3 regions of the Pseudoalteromonas sp. M58 genome follow, and region 2 is predicted to be linked to each of the others. Evidence: predicted binding sites of a transcription regulator. Region 2 holds the regulator's gene; each other region holds the start of a gene.
The links. Region 2 encodes MetJ, which represses methionine synthesis genes. Its sites were predicted from a motif close to TAGACGTCTAGACGTCTA; they were not measured.

Region 1: a site for MetJ is predicted at 1,964-1,981, ahead of metA (homoserine O-succinyltransferase). Genes of this name have one in related genera too.
Region 3: a site for MetJ is predicted at 1,939-1,956, ahead of AAGD16_RS05090 (translation initiation factor). Genes of this name have one in related genera too.

Annotation. Positions count from the first base shown of each region.
Region 1 covers NZ_CP152390.1:927,415-931,725, reverse strand. Annotated here, with positions in the region: gene AAGD16_RS04300 (homocysteine S-methyltransferase family protein) at 1-950, opposite strand, end outside; gene metA (homoserine O-succinyltransferase) at 940-1,887, opposite strand; gene ettA (energy-dependent translational throttle protein EttA) at 2,112-3,785, shown strand; gene AAGD16_RS04285 (PilZ domain-containing protein) at 3,923-4,285, shown strand.
Region 2 covers NZ_CP152390.1:328,420-332,730, reverse strand. Annotated here, with positions in the region: gene metL (bifunctional aspartate kinase/homoserine dehydrogenase II) at 1-591, opposite strand, end outside; gene metB (cystathionine gamma-synthase) at 641-1,888, opposite strand; gene metJ (met regulon transcriptional regulator MetJ) at 2,087-2,407, shown strand; gene AAGD16_RS01485 (malic enzyme-like NAD(P)-binding protein) at 2,476-3,717, opposite strand; gene rpmE (50S ribosomal protein L31) at 4,243-4,311, opposite strand, start outside.
Region 3 covers NZ_CP152390.1:1,095,789-1,100,099, reverse strand. Annotated here, with positions in the region: gene AAGD16_RS05100 (amino acid aminotransferase) at 9-1,199, opposite strand; gene AAGD16_RS05095 (GAF domain-containing protein) at 1,278-1,937, opposite strand; gene AAGD16_RS05090 (translation initiation factor) at 2,185-2,514, shown strand; gene AAGD16_RS05085 (EAL domain-containing protein) at 2,530-4,311, opposite strand, start outside.

The DNA of each region.
Region 1 (4,311 bases), 600 kb from region 2:
CCGCAGCAACCGCCAACAATATTAATAAAGCCCGATTTACCCCAATCTATGATCTCTTTTGCCATGTCGTCTGCTTCTAAGTCGTATTCTCCAAACTCATTGGGTAAGCCCGCGTTAGGATGAACAGAGACAAAGGTTTCGCACACACGTGATAGCTCTTCAACGTATTGGCGCAGTAAATCTGGCCCAAGGGCGCAATTTAAGCCAATTGAAAGCGGCTTAATATGACGAATAGAGTTATAAAATGCTTCGGTGGTTTGCCCTGAAAGCGTACGGCCTGAGGCATCAGTAATAGTACCTGAAATCATCACTGGCAATGTGCGCCCTGCTTGTTCAAACGCTTCTTCTACTGCGAACGAGGCGGCTTTTGCATTAAGCGTGTCGAATATGGTTTCGATTAAAATAATATCTACACCGCCCTCCATAAGCGCAAGGGTTGACTCAACATACGCAGTCACTAACTTATCAAAGGTGATATTACGATAGCCGGGGTCGTTTACATCCGGCGATAACGAACAGGTTTTAGACGTTGGCCCTAACACACCGGCTACATAGCGCGGTTTTTCTGGGGTTTTGGCGCTAAATTCATCACATGAAGCGCGGGCTAACTTAGCCGACTCTAAATTGACTTCACGGCTTATGCTCGCCATGTCGTAATCTTCCATCGAAATGGTGGTAGAGTTAAAGGTGTTAGTTTCGATAATATCGGCACCAGCGGCTAAAAAGCTGCGGTGTATATCAGTAATAATTTCTGGCTTGGTTAGGCTTAATAAATCGTTGTTGCCTTTAATAAGCACGTGCCAATCTTTAAAACGTTCACCACGGTAGTCTTGCTCTTCAAGCTTATGCGCTTGGATCATGGTTCCCATTGCACCATCTAAAATTAAAATGCGCTGTTTGAGCGCAGCGCTCAGCTCTTGATGCTTATTGTTTTGAGGATTATTCGGCATAGTTGTTAGTCCTTACGTCTTGGCTAACTAAGTTAATATCATAGGGTGTGGTTTGGTAAACGTAATAATTTAACCAGTTTGAAAACAGCAAAAACGCGTGGCTTTGCCATGTTTTAGATGGTTGCTTGCTGGCATCGTCATCAGGAAAATAGTTTTCGGGCTTTGGCGCATCAGGGCTTTTTTGTAAATCGCGCTCATATTCGGCTTTTAAACTGTCGGCATCGTATTCTGGGTGGCCGGTAATAAACACTTGGCTGCCCGATTTATTTTTAAGTAAATAAGCCCCGACTCGTTCAGAGCCCGCTAATACCACCAGCTCTTCACAGGCGTTTATTTTATTTATATCTATGTGGCCATAGCGTGAGTGCGGCACTAAAAAGGTATCGTCAAAGCCGCGGGTAAGTGCACCATGGGCAAAGTAGCATTGATGGGTAAACACCCCACACAGTTTATTTTCTTTTAAATCGCGCTTTAAATTATAACGGTGATATAAAGCCGCGTGGGCAGCCCAGCAAGAAAACAAGGTAGAGGTTACATGCTGCTCGGCCCAATCAATAATCACTTTGAATTCTTCCCAATACGCCACCTCTTCATACTCTAAATGTGCGAGCGGCGCACCGGTAATTAATAGTGCATCATAGTTGTTGTCTTTCACTTCTGAGAAATAACGATAAAAGGTATCTAAGTGTTGCTCTGAGTTACTACTGCTACGGTGCGTGTCTAGGCGCAATAGCTCAACATTTACTTGCAGCGGAGAATTAGCCAACAAGCGAATAAACTGTACTTCGGTTTCTACTTTATTAGGCATAAGATTAAGAATAGCCAAACGCATAGGGCGTATTTCTTGCGTTTTTGCACGTGTTTTTGGCATTACAAACACGTTTTCATGACGTAAACGTGCAATAGCTGGCAATTCATCTTCTACTGTAATTGGCATTCTTAAAGCTCCTGCTCATAAAAACCGAGAATTAATACGCTCTCATTATGAACAGAATGCCAAAAATATCAACCTCTAGATGTATAGATGTCTAAATGAAATTTATTCACGCGGTTTGTACAAATTGAATATGTACTTTAAAACAGCCCCATTCGTTGACTGTTTCACCTGTGAGCCACTACAATACAGCATTGAAATTTTTATTATTATTGAAGGCTTCTTCCATGGTTTTACCTGATAAGTTTATATTCTCGATGAGTCGAGTATCTAAGGTTGTGCCACCAAAACGCACTATCTTAAAAGATATTTCGTTGCATTTTTTCCCAGGCGCAAAAATTGGTGTGCTAGGTCTAAATGGTTCTGGTAAATCATCATTACTACGCATTATGGCAGGTGTTGATGAAGATTTTGAAGGTGAAGCTCGCCCTCAACCAGGCACTAAAATTGGTTACTTGCCGCAAGAGCCTGTTTTGGACGAAAGCAAAACAGTTCGTGAAATTGTTGAAGAAGCTGTAGGTGAAGTAAAACATGCCCTTAACCGCCTTGACGAAGTGTATAACGAATACGCAATGGAAGGCGCTGACTTTGACGCACTGGCTAAAGAACAAGGTGAATTAGAAGCGGTTATTCAAGCGCACGATGGTCATAATATCGATAACGTATTAGAGCGTGCAGCCGATGCTCTGCGTTTACCTGAGTGGGATGCTAAAATTGAGCACCTATCGGGTGGTGAACGCCGCCGTGTTGCTATTTGTCGTTTATTACTTGAAAAACCAGATATGCTTATTCTCGATGAGCCAACTAACCACTTAGATGCTGAGTCGGTTGCCTGGTTAGAGCGCTTCCTACATGACTACGAAGGCACTGTTGTGGCAGTAACGCATGACCGTTACTTCCTTGATAATGTTGCTGGCTGGATTTTAGAGCTTGACCGTGGTGAAGGTATTCCGTGGGAAGGTAACTACTCGTCTTGGCTTGAGCAAAAAGATGCCCGCTTACAACAAGAGCAAAAATCTGAAAAAGCACGTCAAAAGTCGATTGCACAAGAACTTGAATGGGTTCGTTCAAACCCTAAAGGTCGTCAAGCTAAGTCAAAAGCGCGTATGGCACAGTTTAGCGAGCTACAACAGTCTGATTACCAAAAACGTAACGAAACCAACGAGCTGTTTATTCCACCTGGCCCACGTTTAGGTGACCAAGTATTAGAAGTAAACAACTTACGTAAAAGCTTTGGCGACCGTGTTTTAATTGATGATTTAAGCTTTAGCATGCCTAAAGGCGCTATTGTGGGTATTATTGGTGCCAATGGTGCAGGTAAATCAACGCTATTCAAAATGCTAAGCGGTGAAGAGCAGCCAGATAGCGGTAATATCAGCATTGGTGAAACAGTAGAACTGGCAACTGTTGATCAGTTCCGTGGCAACATGGACGAAAGCAAAACGGTATTCCAAGAAATCTCTGATGGCCAAGATGTACTAAAAATTGGTAACTTTGAGTTCCCAAGCCGTGCTTATGTTAGCCGTTTTAACTTTAAAGGTAACGATCAACAAAAGTTTGTTAAAGACCTTTCAGGTGGTGAGCGCAACCGTTTACACCTAGCTAAGCTGTTAAAAGCAGGCGGCAACTTAGTACTACTGGATGAGCCAACCAATGACTTGGACGTTGAAACATTACGTGCCCTTGAGAATGCTATTTTAGAATTCCCTGGTTGTGTCATGTGTATCTCGCATGACCGTTGGTTCCTTGACCGTATTGCTACACACATTTTAGATTACCGTGACGAAGGCCAAATTAACTTCTTTGATGGTAACTACACTGAGTACGAAGAGTGGCTTAAAAAGACCCTTGGCGCAGAAGCTGCACAGCCTAAGCGTATTAAGTACAAAAAAATTGGCTAACAGCCACAGTGAATAAGTTAAAAGCCCTGCATTTTATGCGGGGCTTTTTTATGCGAGCTATTTTTATCTTTGAGCAAATTGGCGTGTTGAGCATTACCAGCTATGCTTATTATAAATAACAACTTTATAAGATTATTATGCAAAACCGTCGGCAATTTTCTCGTATTATGTTCTCTACAGCAGCGCAATTGGAAACGGCTAGCTCCCAGTATGCATGTACCCTATTAGATATTTCTTTACATGGTGCACTGATCACTAAAAGCGATGCCTTTACATGCAACAAAAATGACGAAGCAATATTACGTTTTACCTTGCCACAAAGCGATATTGAAATAAAAATGCCGGTGGTTATTCGTCACATAGAAGAAAACCATATTGGTCTTAAATGTCATAACATTGATATAGACAGCATTACGCATTTAAAGCGCTTGGTTGAACTAAACCTTGCTGATGAAACATTATTACACCGTGAGCTTGAAACGCTTATTTACCAAACATAAATAGACGCACTGCGTGAAGTTGATTA
Region 2 (4,311 bases):
GTAATCACTGCCATTTCGCCCTAAGGTCACTGTTTCACCATGTAAATCAGCCGCAATAAACCCCGTAACTACATTAATTTTACTCGTCTGTATGGCTTTTAAGCACTGCTGCTGATTATTAGCATGCTGCAGCTGTCCGGCATCTAACGTAAATAACTGCCTAGCGTCATGGGCACAAGCGCTAACGTTAAGCTGTTCTAAGTAAGCGCTTAGTAACCTTGCAGACCACAATTCACCATGTGCTAATAACGCAGCTTCAGCTAATGTTCCTTGCTTAGCCTGCTTGGTAATAATACTGAGCTCAGTTTCAAGTAAATCAAGCGCATGGTGCTTAGCGTTAGCTATTAATAATTGCTCAATCAGAGCTATTTGATGGTTACTCAATAGCAATACAATATCAGCAATAGCTTGAGTGTCTTGCTGTTGATAGCTTTGCCACAGTTTAACTAAGGTATCGGTGGTTTTACCGGCAGCCGATACCACCACACAATCCCCAGCTTGAGCATGAGTTAAAATAATATTTGCGACACTTTTAAAGCGATCCGCTGAGCTTAAACTCGAACCACCAAATTTATGAACCTGATTTACCATATTAATACCGACTCGCATTTATGTTTTGTATTTTGAAGATTGGTATGCACTACCATAACGCCGGATGCGCCGCGTTTAACTTTGCTGAACCAAATGATTCACTAGCACCACTTTTTGCCGATAGGCCGGGATCGGCTTGTCCTGGGCGCACCAAATTAAATACCCTGTCTAAGTCAGCGAGTAAATCATTTACATCTTCAATACCCACCGAAATACGAATAAGCGTGTCGCCTACTCCGGCTTCTGCACGCGCGGTTGCGTCCATGCCGGCGTGGGTCATAGTCGCAGGGTGACAAATCAAACTTTCTACTCCACCTAATGATTCCGCTAAGCTAAATTCATTTAAGCGCGTTAAAAACGCTGCAGCATCGTTTATATCGCCTTTTATATCAAAGCTAACCATAGCACCAAAGCCAAGCTGCTGCGCCTTAGCTAGCGCATGTTGAGGGTGTGATTCAAGACCTGGGTAGTAAACTTGGGCAACAAACTGGGAGCGTTCTAAATACTGTGCAATGGCGAGTGCACTTTCTTGGTGTTGCCTTAAACGCACGTTTAAAGTACGTAAGCCTCTGAGCGTTAAATAGCTATCAAATGGCGCGCCGGTGATGCCAATGTTATTTGCCCACCACGCTAACTCTTCACCTAACTCAGCAGTCGCTGCGATAACCGCGCCACCAACAACGTCTGAATGGCCATTGATATATTTTGTGGTTGAGTGCACCACAATATCAGCGCCAAACTTAATCGGGTTTTGTAATGCTGGCGATAAAAATGTGTTGTCGGCGGCAACCAGTGCACCACACTGTTTAGCTGTATCAGTTACCGCTTTAATATCTGTTAAGCGTAAAATAGGATTGCTAGGTGTTTCAATCCAAATCAGCTTAGGTTTAATAGCAAGGATGCGTGTCAAACTGTCGCTTTTGGTAAAATCGACCACTTCTAGTTTTAATAAGCCGCGCTTTTCTAGCGAAGTAAATAAGCGATAGCTGCCACCATAACAGTCATGAGGGATCACTAACGTATCGTCACTATTAAGTAATTGTGTTGTTAGGTGAACGGCTGCCATGCCTGTTGCGGTAATAATGCCTTTAGCGCCACCTTCAAGCTCCGTGAGCGCCTCAGCCAAAATGTCACGATTAGGGTTACCACTGCGGCCATAATCATATTGACGCTTTGTATCAAAGTCAGCAAATGAGTAAGTTGTTGATAAATAAAGCGGTGGAACAACCGCACCATGCTGTTTGTCGGCTTCTATTCCACTACGAACAGCAATTGTTGCCTTATTTTTTTCACTCATTTTCGCTACCTTTACTAATTTGGATGTTTAGACGTCTAAAAGGTAGCGCATGCAATTTAAGATGTCAAAACATTTAAATGTCTAGATAGCTAAATAACTAGTATTTGACTATCTTTTTTAAACCGATAGAATTTCACGCATATTTACACGCTTTGATGCTGTGTGAGCAATTTATAATCTGAGGCAACGATACATCTTATGGCTAAATGGAATGGTGAATATATTCACCCATACGCAGAACACGGGAAAAAATCCGAACAAGTAAAGAAGATCACCGTTTCGATCCCGCTAAATGTATTAAAAGTATTAACTGATGAACGTACTCGTCGTCAAATAAACAACTTACGTCATGCAACAAATAGCGAGCTTTTATGCGAAGCGTTTTTGCATGCGTTTACCGGGCAACCGCTGCCTAATGATGATGATTTGCGTAAAGATAACGCAGAAAAAGTACCTGAAGAAGTGAAGAAAATAATGCAAGAAATGGGACTAGAAGTGCCTATTTTAAATGAAGACTAGAAGGGTCTTTATACAAAAAAACCTCAGCAAATGCTGAGGTTTTTTTTGCGCTAATTTATACTTAACAATTACGCCATGTAGTTTTCTGGCATATCAATTTGTGCAACGCCAGAGTCTACCGCCGCCTGCGCAACCGCTTTAGCTATACGTGGTAACAAACGTGGATCCATTGGTTTTGGTATAATATATTTAGCACCAAACTCTAATTTGTCGATACCTGCGGCAGTAAGCACTTCAGTCGGTACGGGCTCTTTAGCAATACTACGAATTGCTTCTACAGCAGCAATTTTCATCTCGTCGTTTATTTCACTGGCACGTACATCTAACGCACCACGGAAAATAAACGGAAAACACAATACGTTATTAACTTGATTCGGATAATCAGAGCGACCTGTAGCCATAATTAAATCGTTACGTGCAGCGTGTGCTAATTGCGGATCGATTTCAGGATCGGGGTTTGAACAAGCAAATACCACGGGTCTATCAGCCATTAATTTTAAATCTTCAGGGGCTAATAAATTAGGGCCCGATACACCCACAAACACATCGGCATCTTCAATTACATCTTGTAAAGTACGTTTATCGGTATTGTTTGCAAATAATTGCTTATATTCATTCAAGTCATCACGACGCGTATGAATAACTCCTTTGCGATCTAACATATAAATATGTTCACGCAACGCGCCACATTTAATTAAAAGCTCCATACAGGCAACAGCTGCAGCGCCGGCACCTAAACATACAATAATTGCATCTTCAATTGCTTTGCCCTGTACTTCCAGCGCGTTTAGCATACCCGCAGCCGTTACAATAGCCGTACCATGCTGATCATCATGAAAAACAGGAATGCTACAACGCTCTATAAGCGCTTTTTCTATTTCAAAACACTCGGGCGCTTTAATATCTTCTAAATTAATTCCACCAAAAGTGTCGGCAATATTAGCCACCGTGTTAATAAAGTCTTCGGTAGTACGGTGCTTAACTTCAATATCTATAGAGTCTAACCCTGCAAAACGCTTAAATAGTAGCGCTTTACCTTCCATAACGGGTTTTGAAGCCAGTGGACCTAAATTACCTAAGCCTAAAATTGCGGTGCCGTTAGTAATAACCGCAACCATATTTCCTTTACCAGTATATTTGTAGGCATTTGCTGGATCAGCGGCAATTTCACGAACAGGTTCTGCGACACCGGGGCTGTATGCGAGCGCGAGGTCTTTAACCGTCTCAGCGGGCTTGGTCAGCTCAATACTGATTTTACCTGGAACGGGATGGGCATGGTAATGTAGTGCTTGTTCACGAAAATCTGACATAACGCGATTATATCCTGCAATTTAAGTTAAAGTGAGAGGTAGTTTTAATCTACGATACCTTTATTATTTTTAAATTCCAAGCAATATCAGGTCTATCCTGTTATATGCTAGAACTGTTAATTTTAAGTGATTTATCAGCAACTTCCCTAGATTATCCTGACATTTTTAAAATATAAATTCGTCATAAAAATGAAAAACACAGGTACTTTTTGCCCTTGTTCTATTTTTATAAAGCGTATTTTTTAGTCTTAAATTAAAATAGTGAAATACCGAATTTTATTTAACTTTAAACACAAATAACCTCACGTTACCTGCATTTGAGTACCATCTTTAAAGTTTAACAAATAAAAATATAGAGAATATTGGCTGTTTTGTCTGCAAATGTTTATGCATACTCAGAATAAGAACAGGAAATAGTTATGCAAAAAAAATAAATACAAAATTGCTAAGAAAGCAGGTAGGAAAGTAAATCTTGGCCACAAAAAAAGCACCCTAAGGTGCTTTTTTTTACATAGAAACAAAAAATTATTTTTTGCTGCTAAGTGCACCGAAGCGCTTGTTGAAGCGATCAACACGGCCGCCAGTGTCTAAAAT
Region 3 (4,311 bases), 770 kb from region 2:
ATTATTGGTTACTTACATACATCAGCAACAGCGTTAGCAAAGTAATCGATGTTTGCTTGACTAATTCCCGCTACGTTTACACGGCTAGAGCCCACAATATAAATACCGTAGTCTTTTTGTAGACGCTCGATTTGCTCTTTATTAATACCTAAGAAAGAGAACATACCGTGTTGGCGGTCTATAAATGAGAAGTCTTGAGCAATGTCTTTGGCTGCAAGGCTGTCTTTAATTAAACTACGTAAACCATTAATACGGTTACGCATTTCATCAAGTTCACTGTGCCATAACTGCGTTAACTCTGTGCTGCTTAAAATGGTGTTTACAATGTCTGCACCGTGCGCTGGCGGCATAGAATAAATGCTACGTACCACACTTAATAATACCGAGTTTGAAATATCAGCGGTTGCACTGTCTTTTGCAATAATTGAACACGCACCAATACGCTCACGGTATAAGCCAAAGTTTTTAGAACATGATGAACAAATGATCAACTCTTCAACCGCATTGGCTAAAATACGTAAACCATTGGCATCTTCTTCTAAAGAAGAACCAAAACCTTGGTATGCAATATCAATCAATGGCGTAAAGCCCACATCTTTTGCAAGTTCAGCAATAGTATTCCATTGTGTTTCGTTTAAATCCATACCACTTGGGTTGTGACAACATGCATGTAATAACACAACATCGCCCTTAGGCACCTGTGTTAATGTTTCAACCATTTCATCAAACAATAAATCTTTGTTTTCGTAGTCGTAGTATGGGTATTCTTTAACAGTTAAGCCTGCAGCTTCAAATAAGCTAATGTGGTTAGCCCACGTTGGGTTAGTAACCCATACAGTTGCGCCTGGGTTACAACGTACAATAAATTCTGCTGCAACACGAAGTGCGCCTGTACCACCAGGTGCTTGTGCTGTGCGTACGCGATTAGCTAATAATGCTGGGTGCTCACCAAGAAGAAGATTTTCCATTTGTTGACAGTAATCTAAGTTACCAGCAAGACCAATGTAAGATTTGCTCATTTCATTTTCTAAACGAAACGCTTCTGCTTTTTTTACTGACTTTAATACCGGGGTATTCCCCTGCTCGTCTTTATATACACCAACCCCTAAGTCAATCTTATTAGGGTTAGTATCTTGCTTATAGGCCGCCATAAGGCCAAGAATAGGGTCTGTTGGTAATGGTTTTAATACTGAGAACATTGACTATCTCTTCGTTATTTAGGGGTTAGCTGTTGCGCTAAGCTTAACATAAAAACTCTCTCGATTGACCAGTGTTATTTACACTAAAAAGTGAGGAATTTTAATACAGCATGCAATTAATAATGCGAGTGTCGCATTATCAAAAAAATCCGTGTTAAAGGCTTCGCCATCGATAATGCCAATGCACTGCTTTTGTGCATTAAATAGTGGTAAACAGGCCTCTGCTTTTACCTTAGGATCGCAGGTGTAATACTCACCACCCGCGGCTAAATATTGCTCAACATTATTAATGACACGTCCTTTACCACTGAGTGCCACTTGCACATTATTACTGCCGGTTGCAAATTCAGCGGTGAGCGGAAATAAAGGGCGACTCGGTGCACCAAAATAAGCGAGCTTTAATAACTGCTCGCCTTCAGGGGTGGCCGTATTTTGATAGATGCCATACCAATCTAACTGGGTGTTTTCGATTACATAGTCAACAATCAACTGAAGTTGCGCTAACTTTGCCGTTGTTTGCGTATTTTGGCTAACGTAATCGTTTAAATTAAACGGCTCATCTTGCAAGTAGCCGAATAAACTACATGCGCCACCTTCACCGAGTTCTGGAATTTGATACTGCCAACGCACGGCCGGTGCAGCATTGCTATTTAAGTACTGCTCAAGCTTTTCTAGCTCAGCATTAATTAACTGTTGCTCTACATTAAGCTGAGCTTGCTCTAAATAAGAATTTATCATTTGGCCATCCATACATCTATAATGCCGAAATAGTAGCATGGATATTTTTATAGCGCTAGCCAATTTAAAGCGCTTTTTAAAATCCTTAAGCACTTTTATTCATAAGCACTATTGCGGTACTTAAACAGAGGATGTTTATCTTTGCGGGATTAAAAGGTGTTCAGCTTAGGCGCAAAAATTACGCCTTTGCGTCACAAATTTGTTATTATTTAGCCCAATATTAGATTCAATCTTAGATAGGTTAATTATGAGTGATAATCACTTAGTGTATTCAACAGCAACAGGGCGAATTGACCAGCCAAAGCCAGAAAAAGAACTGGATGTAAAACTATTTAAAGACGGGTCTATTCGCATAGAGCGTCAAACCAAAGGTCGAAAAGGTAAAGGCGTAATGCTAGTTGTAGGATTAGATCCCCAACAGCACGATTTAAAAAAGTTAGCAAAAACAATAAAAAGTAAGATGGGCCAAGGTGGCGCAGTAAAAGAAGGAGTTATTGAAGTACAAGGTGATGATCGCGATAAGTTAAAGGCGATTTTAGAAGGATTAAAGTTTAAGGTAAAAATTGCGGGTGGTTAACCCGCAATTTTTGTTCTATTCAGGGACTTTTAACGCAGCTAATTGATCAAACAACACAGGGATATCGGCTTCGGCTACGGGCTTACTAAAGTAATAGCCTTGCACAATAAAACAATTATTGTTTTGTAAAAATTCAACTTGCTCTATTGTTTCAACCCCTTCAGCAACCACATCAAGCTTGAGCTTTTGTGCCATCGCAATAATCGCAGCGGTGATCTCCATATCATTATCATCTTCAGGGATATCTTTAACAAACGAGCGGTCAATTTTAAGAATATCAACAGGAAAACGTTTAAGGTAACTCAACGAAGAATAGCCCGTACCAAAATCGTCAATAGAAATTGAAATACCCAGCTTTTTCAATTGATGTAGCTGATCAATAGCCGCCTCAACATTACCCATTAGCATGCTCTCAGTCAGTTCAAGGTGCAGGCTTTTAGCATTAATTTGCGTCTCTATGATTATTTTTTTCAGCATAGGTACTAAGCTTGCGTCTTTAAACTGCCTTGCTGACAGGTTTATCGACATGTTGCTCGCTCTACCTTGTTGCTCTAGTCGTTTAGTGAACTCACACGCTTGTTGTAATACCCACTTACCAAGTTCCACAATTAAACCCGTTGCCTCAGCAATAGGAATAAATTTAGTAGGTGGAATGAATCCCTGCGTAGGATGGAACCAGCGAAGCAATGCTTCATATCCCACTACACTATTATCTCGACAATCAACTTGTGGCTGATAATGCAGTGTGAGTTGTTTTTCTTTAATTGCATGGCGCAACTCATTTTCAAGGAATAATCGCTCATTGGCGGCTGCATTTAGATCTTGGCTGTAAAAGTGGAACGTATTGCGCCCTTTCGCTTTTGCTTCATACATGGCTAAATCGGCATGTTTTAATAACTGATCTTCTTCTAGGCTATCAAATGGCGCCAAGGTAATACCAATACTGGCACTAACAATCACTTCGTTACTACCTAATTTTATTGGCTGATTTAACGTTTTTTGAATGGTGTCAGCGACTTCCGATGCTTCTTTTTGATGCTCAATACCACTGAGTAATACCGCAAACTCATCACCGCCTAAACGGGCTATAGTATCTTCTGCTCGTAAGCGCTGCTTTAAGCGCGTTGCCACTTCAACCAATAGTTGATCGCCTGCATCATGACCTAAAGTATCGTTAATACGCTTAAATTCATCCAAATCAAAATAAAATAAAGCAAACGAGTAACGCCCTCTTTCAGCAAGCGCCATCGACTTTCTAAGCTGCATTCTAAAGAATGTACGATTAGCAAGCCCGGTTAATGTGTCGAAGTAAGCGAGCTGTTCCATTTTGCGTTGGCTTTCTTTTACAAATGAAATATCTTGCGCTGAAGCAACGTAACTGGTGATTTTTCCACCATCTTCACGAATAGGTGACACACTCAGCGATACCCATATGGGTGGCTTGTTTTGCGCTTCAATAAGGGTATCCCCTCGCCAGTAATTACGGTTGCGCAAATCAATATCAATGTCCTCTACCAGCATGGTCATTTCATTAGCAATAATAGTCAGAAGTGGCTGGCGCAGGAAATCACTTTCTGCAAAGTCGGTCATTTCCAGCATTTTTGGATTAACATATTCAATCACAAAGTTTTCATCAGTGATCACCACACCCGTGCCCGAGAAGGCAACCGCTTTAGACAAGCGATTTGCAGCCTTTTCTGCAATTTCTTTTTCTATTATGCGCTGGTTTAAGCCATCGATGAGTTTGCGGATTTCAATGGTCATATCTTTAAATGAACCATTAAGCGTGCCAATTTC